DNA from 2 places in the Lysinibacillus sp. fkY74-1 genome. Region 2 is predicted to be linked to the other one. Evidence: riboswitches for the same ligand, from Rfam matches in the RefSeq annotation. Region 2 holds a riboswitch; the other holds the start of a gene.
The links. A riboswitch is a leader RNA that binds a small molecule or an ion and turns the genes downstream of it on or off. The one in region 2 is predicted to bind cyclic di-AMP.
Positions count from the first base shown of each region.

Region 1 (6,491 bases), 1.7 Mb from region 2:
CCTCCACTCTTTCTTCGTTAATATCAATTCCTAAAATTTCCTGTCCAGCTTCGTGGAGCCTGCGGGCAACGCTTGTTCCGAATCTTCCTAGGCCAATAACTGCATATTGTTTAATAGCCATAGCTATAGCACACTCCTCTAATTTTGTTATCCAATCATAATATTACCTTTAGGATGTCGAAAGGCTTCTGTTTTTCGTCGTTTTGTAATAGCGAAAGCAATGGTTAATGGACCTAGTCTTCCAGCAAACATCGTTAAAATAATGAGAATTCTACCAGTAGGGGATAACTCAGGTGTCAACCCCATCGAAAGACCGACAGTACCAAATGCAGAGGTTGCTTCAAATAAATACATCATGAAACTATGACGTTGTTCAGTAATGCTAAGAATGATTGTCACCACAACAACGATAAGTACGCCACACATTGTGACAGTCAAAGCCTTTAAGATAGTCTCAGTGACAATTCTACGTTTAAATAAAACAACATCTTCTTTTCCACGGATTTGTGACCACATTGTAGCAACTAATACTGCGAAAGTTGTTATTTTTATACCACCTGCAGTGGAACCAGATCCAGCTCCAATAAACATTAAGAGAATTATTAAAAATAATGTAGAATGTGTTAAGTCACCGATAGCCAGTGTATTGGAACCTGCTGTTCTTGGTGTAACAGCTTGGTAAAAAGAACCTAATACTTTGCCCCATTCAGTTAAAGGACCAAGTGTTTTATCATTTCCAAATTCAAACAAAAATATCAAAATTGTAGCGCTTACCGTTAAAATAATTGTAGACGCTAAAACAATTTTTGTATGAACGGAAAGTCTTTTAGTAACTCGATATTCATATAGTTCATTCATGACAATAAACCCCAAGCCTCCAATTGTAATGAGCGCGCAAATTGTTAAAACGACAAATGGGTCATCTACATAAGCTGTCATTCCATTAAATCCGCCCATTAAATCAAAACCTGCATTATTGAAATTAGAAATTGCATGAAAAAAGCCAAAATACACAGCTTTTCCTATAGGCATATCAAAAGAAAAACGAATCGATAAAATAAGACCACCAATTATTTCAATCAATGCTGTAAAGAGCAGTATTCTCTTTACTAATTTAACAAGGCCAGCAATGGAAATATTATTAAATGCTTCCTTAAGCAAAAGTCTTTCTTTTAAAGATATTTTTTTCCCGAGTAGTAAAAATAACAATGTTGCAAATGTCATGAATCCTAAACCACCAATTTGGATTAGGCATAAAATGACTACTTCTCCGAAAACTGAAAATGTATCACCTGTATCGACAACAATTAATCCCGTTACACAAGTTGCTGATGTAGCGGTGAATAATGCATCTAAAAACGAAAGTCCTTTTCCATCTTCTGTAGAAAGAGGCATCGTTAAAAGAAAAGTCCCGATGATAATAATAAGTGCAAAGCCAAGTACAAGAATTTTGGGAGGATTTAATGTGTTTCTAAAAGTGTTCATCTTGTTCTCCTCTATAGATGTTAAATTACTTGATTTTAAATATGCATAAAAAAAGACCAACTAAAAAAGCATGTAAAGAATAGGAGAAAACATGCTGATAGGTGGTCGAATAGGACCTCCTTCGCTTTAGCCGACGAAGTTAGCTGACGGGTAGGATGGCGAAAGAGTTTCTCATCCTTTCTGCATGTGCAGAATTAACCCCAATATATTGGGTCCTCCGTTCTCAATGTTTGAGATTTGGCCAGTATTAAATTGAATGTGATTATTCTACGCCCATATTCTATTTTTTGTAAACCCCTATATGAATAGAAAAATACAATTATTTTTTTATTGGGAGCCAAATTTGCTCTTCGAATTCCAATTAGAAATAAAACCAAAATTTCACTTGATATTTTCGCACACTTTCTATTGACCATTATTAGACAATACGATATAATTTTTTAGTACACAACAGAAGGTGATTTGCCTAAATTGTGTATTGACGTGTGTTCGGAGGGAGGGAAAGAGAGATGTCAAAAACTGTCGTTCGCAAAAACGAATCGCTTGAAGATGCTCTTCGCCGCTTCAAACGTACTGTATCAAAAAGTGGTACAATTCAAGAAGTTAGAAAGCGCGAGTTCTACGAAAAACCTAGCGTAAAACGTAAAAAGAAATCAGAAGCTGCACGTAAACGTAAGTGGTAATTTAATTTCCCATTAAAAATCCCTACGTTCATAACACGCAATCGTATGATTCACTGAGCAGACAAAGATATACCTGGAATTAATTACAGCTGTAATTAATTTCAGGTATTTTACATTGCTCGATTTACGTACATATGAAAAAGCCGGATGGATATCAACTAGATTCATTCGGCTTTTTTGTGTAATACTAAGTTGTAAGCAACATGTACAAATAGTCGAAATAATTTTTCAGATATGTGAAACTTTTTACATGTTTGACCGTATATACAGAGGAGAAGCATGTTAGAAGGGAGGGAAAAAGGTGCGAAAACGGAGAATCCTAAGCTATTTACTAGTAATATGGATGACTTTTTTGTTAGCGTTTCCATTAACTTCGGCGTTTGCAAGCAGTAAGGTCTACCACGTTCCTATTCATAATGAAGTAGAGCGAGGGCTTCACGCATTTTTAGAACGAGCTTTTAATGAGGCTAAAGAAAACAATGCGAAAGCGATTATCTTAGATATACATACGCCTGGCGGATTTGTAAATGCAGCAAGTGATATCGCCATGCTTATGGATGCAACGGATATATGGACAATTGCTTTTATTAATAAGGATGCCCATTCAGCAGGAGCTTTTTTAGCCTTACATGCGGATGAAATCTACATGGTGCCCAATGGAACAATCGGTGCTGCAGCGGTTATCGATTCAGCGGGTAATACAGCTGATTTGAAAGCAAATAGTGCGTGGCTTGCTCAAATGTCAGCAGCAGCAGAGACATCTGGTCGAGATCCAAAGTATGCTTTAGCAATGGCTGATTCCAATTATGAATTGCCAGAGTATCGTGCGGAGGGAAAAAATTTATTAACGCTTTCAGCATCGGAGGCATTAAAGGTCAAATACTCAGAGGGTACCGTGAAAAATTTTCAGGAACTTTTAGAGAAAAAAGACTTACAAGATCGTGATGTCGTTTCAATCGAACCAACATTCTCTGAGAAATTAGCTCGGTTTATTACAAATCCAATTATTGTTCCAATTTTATTATCCATTGCAAGTCTAGGTCTTGTCATGGAGCTCTATTCGCCAGGATTTGGCGTTCCGGGTATAATGGGATTATCAGCGCTTGGTTTATTTTTCTTTGGACATATGGTTGCGGGCTTTGCTGGCTATGAATCCTTATTGTTATTGATTATTGGTTTAGCACTTGTAGTGGCAGAGTTTTTTGTTCCTGGTGGAATTGTCGGTATTTTAGGTGGTGTGCTCATAATACTAAGTTTATTACTGGCAGGTGCAAATATTATGCAAATGATAATAGCAATTCTCATTGCGCTTGTAATAGCGATTATAGGAATGGTGATTCTGATGAAATTTTTCGGGAAAAAACTGCATGTCTTAAACAGGCTGGTGTTAATGGATGCAACTACGACAGAAGAGGGCTATGTCTCCAACGTCAATCGCACAGAATTGTTAGGAAAAGTAGGGACTACACTTACTCCTTTACGTCCAGCGGGTACAATGGTTCTTGACAGTGAACGCATTGATGTTGTATCAGAGGGTGGCTATGTCGATGCAAATAAACATGTAGAAATTATTAAAGTTGAAGGCTCACGTATTGTCGTGAGACAAACAAAAAAAGAGATGGAGGAATAGGAAATGGGTTTTGATTTAGCATTAATTGGTCCTATAGCTGGACTGGTTATTTTATTTATTGTACTAGCGGTATTCTTTACCTTTGTACCAGTAGCACTATGGATTTCTGCACTGGCTGCAGGCGTCCGTGTTAGTATTTTCACATTAATTGGGATGCGCTTACGTCGTGTAATTCCGTCTCGAATTGTAAATCCGTTGATTAAAGCACATAAAGCAGGTTTACCTGTAACGATAAACCAGCTTGAAAGTCACTATTTAGCTGGTGGTAATGTAGACCGAGTTGTCAATGCATTAATTGCTGCACACCGTGCGAATATTGAATTATCCTTTGAGCGCTGTGCTGCAATTGATTTAGCTGGGCGAGATGTACTTGAAGCAGTTCAAATGTCTGTAAACCCAAAAGTGATTGAAACACCATTTATTTCAGGTGTAGCAATGAACGGGATTGAGGTAAAGGCTAAAGCGCGTATTACCGTACGTGCCAACATTGAGCGTTTAGTTGGTGGTGCTGGTGAAGAAACTGTTATTGCCCGTGTAGGGGAAGGGATTGTTTCTACAATTGGTTCAGCAACTAGCCATACGGAAGTATTAGAAAATCCGGATATGATTTCACAAACCGTTTTATCAAAAGGTTTGGATTCTGGAACAGCCTTTGAAATCTTATCCATTGATATTGCTGATGTAGATATCGGTAAAAACATTGGGGCAGAATTACAAATTGAACAAGCGCAAGCAGATAAAAACATTGCTCAAGCAAAGGCTGAGGAACGTCGTGCAATGGCTGTAGCGAATGAGCAAGAGATGATTGCCCGCGTCCAAGAGATGAAAGCGAAAGTAGTAGAAGCAGAAGCAGAAGTACCTCAAGCGATGGCAGAAGCATTACGCTCAGGTAATCTTGGCATAATGGATTATATGAACTATCGTAATATTCAAGCTGATACGGCTATGCGTGATTCCATTTCAAAAGTAAGTAACGATAAACCAGAAACAAACGAACCAAATGTTTAAAAACGGAAAGGAGCAGAACTAACATATGGAACAATTAATTATTTTTGCAATAATTGCCATAGTCAGCTCTATTTTCGGAAAATCAAAAAATAAAAAACCACAAAAATCAATGCCTCCTTTTAATAATAAGGACACACGTGTAGAGTCACCTGTGCTTGAAGAAACTCCACAGCATCATCAAAAACCACAAAGTTTTGAAGATTTTGCTCGAGAATTTATAGGGGATTGGATTCCGGAAAATGAAAAGGTTCAAGAGACTAAGAAATTGGTTGAGGAACAAGTGACGAAGGAAGTCCCAAGCTATGTTGCGCCACCTGTCATTCCAGCGGATGTGCCAAAGCGCTCGTTTATCCGAGAGCAAAAAGGACGATTAGCAGCTGGGAAAGAAGAAGTGAAAGTAACTGGGACACATTCTCCTTTTCAAGTCCCGCAATCTAAAAATGCTCTCATGCAGGCTGTGGTAATGGCTGAAATATTAGGCCCTCCAAAAGCAAAAAGAAAATAACTAGCATGTCCTCCTTTTTCGATGCATATATTGCCGAAGAAGGAGGCATTTTTTTATGAAAAAATTATTTCAATTAACGCCACTACTTGAATTGTCAGAATATGAATCATTAAAAATTATTGGACCTTACCGTTTTATTCATGCAGATGCAACGACCTGTTCGTTTGCTTATGCAGATTATCATATTACTGTTACGGCTGATTTGGTGAAAATTCATGCACTAAAAGAAGAAATGCTTCATCTCTCTGTTGAAAACTTACAAGAGATTCATATGAAAATGACAAAGAATATGGGTGTGAGCTAAAATGTGGAATAATCGGCCAATCATTATACGTATAAAGCGCCATGAAAATGTTCATCCTTTTATTCAAGCATTGCACGCACAACATGTTCCTTTAAAGCGTGTCGTCTTTAGAGAACAAGAGGTTTCGTTTGAAACAACGATGCATCATTTACCTAAAATTCGTCGTATACGGAGAGGCTTTCGCTTGAAAATGGCTGTATTTTACGCCGATGAGCAGCAAGTTTTTCGAGCTCAGGTTTGGACTTTGCTTGGTCTGGCTTTAATGATTGCCATTCCAATACTTGGTGCGCAGGTGATTTGGAAGGTAGACATTGAAGCAGCAACACCAGAACTGGAGCAGCGCCTAGGTAAAACGTTTCATGATACCTTTCAAATAGAAACACCGCTTTCTAAAAAAAATTTACCGTCTAATACGGTTATTCGCCAAAAGCTGTTAGAACAGCATCGAGAGCTCTCGTGGGTGCATATTGAAAAAAGTGGAGGGCGAGTTGTACTAAGGCCACAGGAATCTCCTAAACAAACGAAGCAGGCAAATGAAAAATTAGCGTCGCAATTAGTAGCAACCAAAAGTGGTATTATTACTCACTTTGATATCCAAAATGGCGAGCGGAAAATTTCAGTGAATGATACAGCCTATGAGGGGGATGTTCTTGTTAGTGGCGTGATTGAAAGTGGAGCGGATTATGTTTTTGTCGGCGCAAAGGGCGAGGTTTTTGCAGATTATTGGCTTGAATGTACCTTTAAAATTCCTACAAAAATTACAATGGAAACATTGCAACAAAAGCAATGGCGCGTTTTGGTGAAAGGTATTCATCAAGAAAAGGTTGATTATGTGCAAAAAAAGGATTTACCGAATTGGCTAGACCCTTATGTTTC
Region 1 is NZ_CP170173.1:3,082,828-3,089,318, reverse strand. Features, by position in the region: gene ACE1MS_RS15155 (potassium channel family protein) at 1-121, opposite strand, end outside; gene ACE1MS_RS15150 (TrkH family potassium uptake protein) at 148-1,485, opposite strand; cyclic di-AMP (ydaO/yuaA leader) riboswitch at 1,599-1,738, opposite strand; gene rpsU (30S ribosomal protein S21) at 1,995-2,168, shown strand; gene ACE1MS_RS15140 (NfeD family protein) at 2,470-3,798, shown strand; gene floA (flotillin-like protein FloA) at 3,802-4,806, shown strand; gene ACE1MS_RS15130 (hypothetical protein) at 4,832-5,311, shown strand; gene ACE1MS_RS15125 (hypothetical protein) at 5,367-5,615, shown strand; gene ACE1MS_RS15120 (sporulation protein YqfD) at 5,617-6,491, shown strand, end outside.
Region 1: another riboswitch for cyclic di-AMP. It lies ahead of ACE1MS_RS15150 (TrkH family potassium uptake protein); the one in region 2 lies ahead of ACE1MS_RS01240 (APC family permease).

Region 2 (6,491 bases):
TGTCACAAAAAACATCATCGCTACGATGAATGAAATGGCTGCACCCATTGTATTGATCGTAAATTTTGCCATCCAGCCAGTAGGTTTTTCACGCCACCATTTTCTCATCATACCGGTTTGCGCTAATGTAAACGGAATAAATACCCCAACAGCATAGAGTGGAATCAAATGTTCCGTTGTCCCATCAAATAAGATGATTAAGATAATGGCTGCTAGCCCTAGCATCATAATGCCGTTCGAATAACCAAGGCGATCCCCACGCATTTGAAATATTCTCGGGATAAAACCGTCTTTTGATAAATTGACAGCAAGTAGAGGAAATGCAGAATAGCCCGTATTTGCTGCAAGTACCAAAATCATCGCTGTTGCACCCTGTACTATATAATAAAAGATATTTCGACCAACACTTGCTTCTGCCAGTTGGGAAACGACTGTCGCTTCCGAAGTTGGCGCAATTCCGTAAAAATACGCTAAACTAACAATACCGATAAATAAAACCGCTAAGATTCCCCCCATCGCTAACAATGTTTTAGCAGCGTTTTTAGGGGCAGGATTTCTAAAATTAGGAATGGCATTCGAGATAGCCTCTACACCTGTTAAGGCTGAGCTTCCTGACGCAAATGCCTTTAATAAAATAAATAAACTAATCCCTGCTACTGGAGTACCAATCTTTGGATGCAGCTCTGCTGGCACCTGACCTGTTGCAACATTATAGAGCCCCAACCCAATTAACACTAACATAACGACTACAAACAGATAGACTGGATATGCCAAAACAGAGGCGGACTCTGTTACACCACGTAAATTCAAGATCGTTAAAAAAATCACAAATATAATAGCGATTAGCACATTGTATGGATGCAGACTTGGAAATGCCGATGTAATTGCGTCTGTACCTGCAGATACACTTACCGCTACCGTTAAAATATAATCAACGAGCAATGAGCCTCCTGCTACAAGACCCGCATTCACACCTAAATTTTCCCTAGATACTATATAAGCGCCACCTCCATGTGGATAGGCGAAAATAACCTGACGATATGATAAAGTCAGTGCCACCAAAAGGACAACAACCCCTGCAGCAATCGGTAAAGAATACCAAAATGCTAATGTTCCCACAGTCATCAGGACAATTAAAATTTGTTCTGGTCCATAGGCTACGGAAGACAAAGCATCGGACGATAATATGGCCAATGCCTTTGTTTTACTAAGCTTTTGTTCCCCTAACGCATCGGATCTTAATGGTTTGCCGATTACATAACGTTTAAATGAGGATTTCATCAATAAACACCTTCTAGTTTCTTAGATTGTGTTTCGCCTTCCTAAATGAGATCAAAAAACGCCTACAAGTCATCACCAAATAAGACTTGTAGACGCTCATCTGTCTGCCAAGCTCCAACTTTTCTGCTCTTAACGCTTACGAGGTTAGCTGTCGGATTCGGGCCTGAGTAGCCCTACCCTTCAAAAGAAGAGATTCACCCCTAGAATTGCTTATGCACTCCGTCAAAAATGGGTCCCCCGCGTCTAGTTTGCTTCAGCGATTTAGAAATTTGAAACTTTAATAATGATGCCATATTACGCCTGTCAATTAAAAAAGTAAAGAAGAAAATTTTTCTTTTTCACAAGTGAAATACATAGACATTTTGAACTCATGGTAAATATCCGTGGTAGAAATTAATTTCCTCGCAAACACCTAATTTAAAGGGATTATACAACAAAAAAAACCTTAAAAGTATGCTCTACTTTTAAGGCAACAACCAATATTAGTCTTCCATATCTTTTTCAAAATTAACAATTTCTCCTGTAATCGGATCAACATCAACCTCATATTCATATTGGCCATCTTTTAACTCGATTTCATAAATCCCATCATCTAATTTAATTTTTGTTACTGTACCCTTTGCTTTTGTTAGAGCCGCTTCAATAGCCTTTTCTTTACTTATAAGGTTGGTAGCAGTATTAGTGTTAACCCATTCATTATCGTCGTCATCTTGACGCTCTTTCTTCTGCTTAAGTAATTTTCCGGTATAGGCATCGAATTTTAAATCATACTCATCTGTATCAGTATGCACCTCTACCTCATAAACAGAGCGGTAGTTATTTTGATCAAGTTCAATATCTACTACTGTCCCCTCTACTACTGCCAATGCCTTCTTTTCGATTTTTTGCATGGATAGGACCTTTTTTTCTTGTGCACTTCCTGATAATAAAGTTGTAGAGCCAATCGCCGCTCCAACACCAAGAGTCACCACTAATGCAGGAATCATAATTATTTTTTTCATGTTCATCTCTCCTTTGTTTTATCTGCTTTTAGCTTACCAAGCAAAGATGATAGAACTATAAGAGGAACATTAGAATTTCATGAGAAAACTCTTTAATCGTCCCATGAAACAGAAAGGACCTTTCCAGATACAGCATGAATTTGGAACGTGGCTTCTTCATGCTCTGTTTCAATTTCAACTAAATAATAACCGCCCTCCGCCGTATCTTCAAAATCTACAGAATCCACCTTCCCGGTTAATTGTTGCAGCGCTATATCAATGGCTTGCTGTTCGGTAATAATGTGGGGGTTTTCAGGCTGATTTAATGGTTCTACATCTTTTTCAGATAACACTTCACCCGAATAGCCATCTACTGTGATATCTTTTTGCTTATGTTCCTTTTCAACACGTGCGGTATAAATGGTTTCCGTGAGCATGACGCTTTCTACCTCACCATATTTTTCTTTCACCATTTTTCTTATTTGATTTTCTGTTAACAATAATTTACTTTGCCCTTTTTGCAACGTTAGATCAGAAACCTGCTGTGTTGTAGCATCAAGCATGGCTGTATATTTCAAATTCTCACGTGTAAATTGTATTTCAAATGTATTTCCATGTTTCTTTACTTCTGAAACTTGACCTTTATAAATAGCTTCGATATGGCGAATCGCCTCTTCTTCACTGAGAGACTCCTTTTGAAAATAGCGATTTTGAATAAACCAAAGCACTCCGCTACAAAGAAGGACAATTACAATAATTAGTACAACCCACTTTTTCATTGCTGCCCCTCCTTCGGTATACATAAGGTAAAACTTGATCCTTCCCCAACTGTACTTTCCACATCTATAGTGATGCCCAATTGTCCTGCAAGATTATGTGCAATCGCAAGCCCTAAACCAGAACCACCTGTTTTACGATTGCGATCCTCTGTGACACGGTAAAAACGCTCAAACAAATGCGGAATATGCTCCTTAGGAATACCGACGCCAAAGTCCTGAATAGTCATTCGCACGTGTGAAGTAGTTTCTGCTGTGGAAATATAAACATCCCCCTCACTATACTTCCTAGCATTATCAAGCAAAATAAAGAGTAATTGCTTCAAAATTTTTTCATCACTATAGATAAATTGTGGTGCTTTTGCATCGACTATAAAAGCTCTATGATACGCCTGCTGCATTTGTGCAGCTACTTTATTTAAAAAGGGAGCTAGCTCTAGCTGTTCAATATGAATTTCTATATGCTCATTATTTTTTGCTAGCTCTAACAATTGCAATACCATTTCATGCATACGAGAAGACTCATTTGCAATAGCCTGAAGCGATTCTTGCGCTACTTCACGATTGTCAAAGCCTCTTCGTAAGAGTAACTTTGCATAGCTTTCGATGACAGTAATAGGCGTCTTTAATTCGTGAGAAGCATTTGAAACGAATTCCTGTTGCTTTTGATAGTGCTGTTCAAGCTTCTCCATCATCATATTGAAAGTTCGATTAATTTTTGCTAATTCATCCCCACCTTTAGCCGGGATGTCCATTTTTTCATATTTCCCCGTCGATGCACTTTTGCGCATTGTCGCATTTAAGCGTTCTAGTGGTAACAAAATTAGGCGACCAAGTGCCAGGCTCGCTAAAAAGATTGGAATGGTGGCAATAATGGACACGACTATCAAAATAGCCTTTAATAAATCCAATGTACTTTCTACTTCCTCCATGGATTGTTGTAAGGTGATATCCACAATTGTCCCATCTATCCAAATAGTAGGCATTGTATAGGTAATGGAAGTAACATCGGGCATATCTAGAGTAGCCTGAACCTTCGTCTTCAAATTTTCTCCATCATAAACATAGATTGCACCACCAGCTGGCATGTACGCTCTTAATACTTGCTGTAGGTTGGTTTGTGCATTTAACTGACTTAATGTTGAGCTTAAATCATTCGCTCGTGTATGAAGTTGACTATATTCCGTATTATAGGCAAATTTCTCGTACAAAAAATAAATTCCACTATTAGTTGCCACTAAAATTACTAGCATTAACAAAGTGGTCAGTAGATGAATTTTTGTTTTAAGCTTCATGATTTATTTTCCTTTAGCACATAACCTACACCACGAACTGTTTGAATAATGGGCGTTGCATTTGCAATTTCAAGCTTTTGGCGTACATAACGAATATAAACATCCACAACATTTGTATCTCCGTAGTAATCAAAGCCCCATACCGTCTCTAATATTTGTTCCCTTGTGAGCACTTGCTTAGGATGCTTCATAAGATACAGCAATAAATCGTATTCTCTAGGAGTCAGCTGGATTTCCTTACCATAATAAATCACTTCTCTTGTCTGCTCATTGATCGATAACTGTCCAAACGATACACCGACCTTTGTTGGACTAGCATTTTGAGAAAACCGTAGTGCATTACGGATACGGGCCAGTAATTCTTCAATTTCAAAGGGCTTTGTCACATAATCATTAGCTCCTAAATCCAAGCCCTTTACCTTATCCTCTACCTCACTTTTAGCAGTTAGCATGATAACTGGGGTCTTTGATTCTGTTGCGCGAATCCGCTTTAGCACATCTATACCACTCATTTCGGGTAACATAATATCCAGTAAGATTAAATCCCATTGCTCCTCACGATATTGCAATAAACCATCTGCTCCTGTATGGGCTATCACCGCTTCATAGCCTTCAAATTGAAGCTCTAACTGCAGCACTCTCGCAATATTTTCTTCATCTTCTATAATTAAAATTCGATTGCTCACGTCGAATCAGTCCTTCACCTTTTCTTTCATCGTAAACGATAGAGGTAAGGAAAGTCTAATTAGAAATTGATGAGAAGTGTGCATACTTATTTTTTTAAAGTTTTAAGCAAAGCGCTTCCCTTTTTCTAATCCTAGCGTTAGAATACTATTATCTCATTTTCCTCTAGGAAACTTTATTTCTCGAACGATACTTTTTGAAATGAGGGAACAATATGGTATATAAACAAGTCACAAAATCGTCTGCCGAGGCAGTTTTAGATGGAGATATAAAAGGTTGGCGACGTTTTTTGCCTTTTCTTGGGCCTGCATTCATTGCAGCGGTCGCCTATATTGATCCTGGCAATTTTGCCACAAATATTACAGCTGGCTCTCAGTATGGTTACTTACTCCTTTGGGTAATAGCCTTTTCTAATTTAATGGCGGTGCTCATCCAATCCTTATCTGCAAAGCTTGGGATTGCGACAGGGAAAAATTTACCTGAGGTGGCACGTGAACATTTTTCTAAAAAAACATCTATATTTCTTTGGATTCAGGCTGAATTAGTCATTATTGCTACCGACCTTGCTGAGTTTATCGGAGCAGCATTAGGGCTTTACTTGTTATTTAATATCCCTATGCTTCCAGCAGCTATCATTACAGCTATTGGATCATTTGCTATTCTAGAGCTTCAAAGAAGAGGATTCAGAGCATTTGAGGCAGGCATTTCTGGTATGGTTTTAATTGTGGTTTTAGCATTTGCCTTCCAAACGTTTTTAGCTCAGCCAGAATGGGGCGAAGTAGCAATTGGTATGTTCACACCTCAGTTTGAGGGGGTGGACTCATTACTATTAGCAACTGGTATTTTAGGTGCGACCGTCATGCCCCATGCTATTTACTTACATTCTTCTTTAACACAAAGTCGTATTATCGGTCGTAATGAAGAAGAAAAAAGAAGAATCTTCCGTTTTGAATTTATTGATATTATCATCGCTATGATTATTGCTGGAGCCATCAATATGAGTATGCTCATTATCGCGGCAGCAGTATTTCACACACAAGGAATCGTAGTAGAGGATTTAGACGTTGCCTATAACGGATTAAAGGATGCTCTCGGTCCAATGGCTGCCGTTTCCTTTGGTCTTGGTTTACTTATTGCTGGGCTAGCTAGCTCATCTGTAGGGACATTAGCAGGTGACGTAGTGATGCAAGGCTTTATTCAACGAAAAATACCACTTTATTTACGGAGAGCCATTACAATGGTCCCGCCGCTAGCGATTATTGCATCTGGTGTAAACGCAACCTATGCGCTTGTTCTTAGTCAGGTTGTGTTATCTTTTGGTATTGCATTTGCCCTCGTCCCTCTCGTTATGTTTACAAGCAAACGGGACATTATGGGCGGTTTAGTGAACCACCGTATTACTACTATTTTAGGCTGGTTTGTAGTTGTGATCGTAGTGGCATTAAATATTTACTTACTAAGCGAAACAATATTTG
Region 2 is NZ_CP170173.1:245,039-251,529, reverse strand. Features, by position in the region: gene ACE1MS_RS01240 (APC family permease) at 1-1,281, opposite strand, end outside; cyclic di-AMP (ydaO/yuaA leader) riboswitch at 1,401-1,550, opposite strand; gene ACE1MS_RS01235 (PepSY domain-containing protein) at 1,764-2,282, opposite strand; gene ACE1MS_RS01230 (PepSY domain-containing protein) at 2,375-3,040, opposite strand; gene ACE1MS_RS01225 (sensor histidine kinase) at 3,037-4,332, opposite strand; gene ACE1MS_RS01220 (response regulator transcription factor) at 4,329-5,018, opposite strand; gene ACE1MS_RS01215 (Nramp family divalent metal transporter) at 5,231-6,491, shown strand, end outside.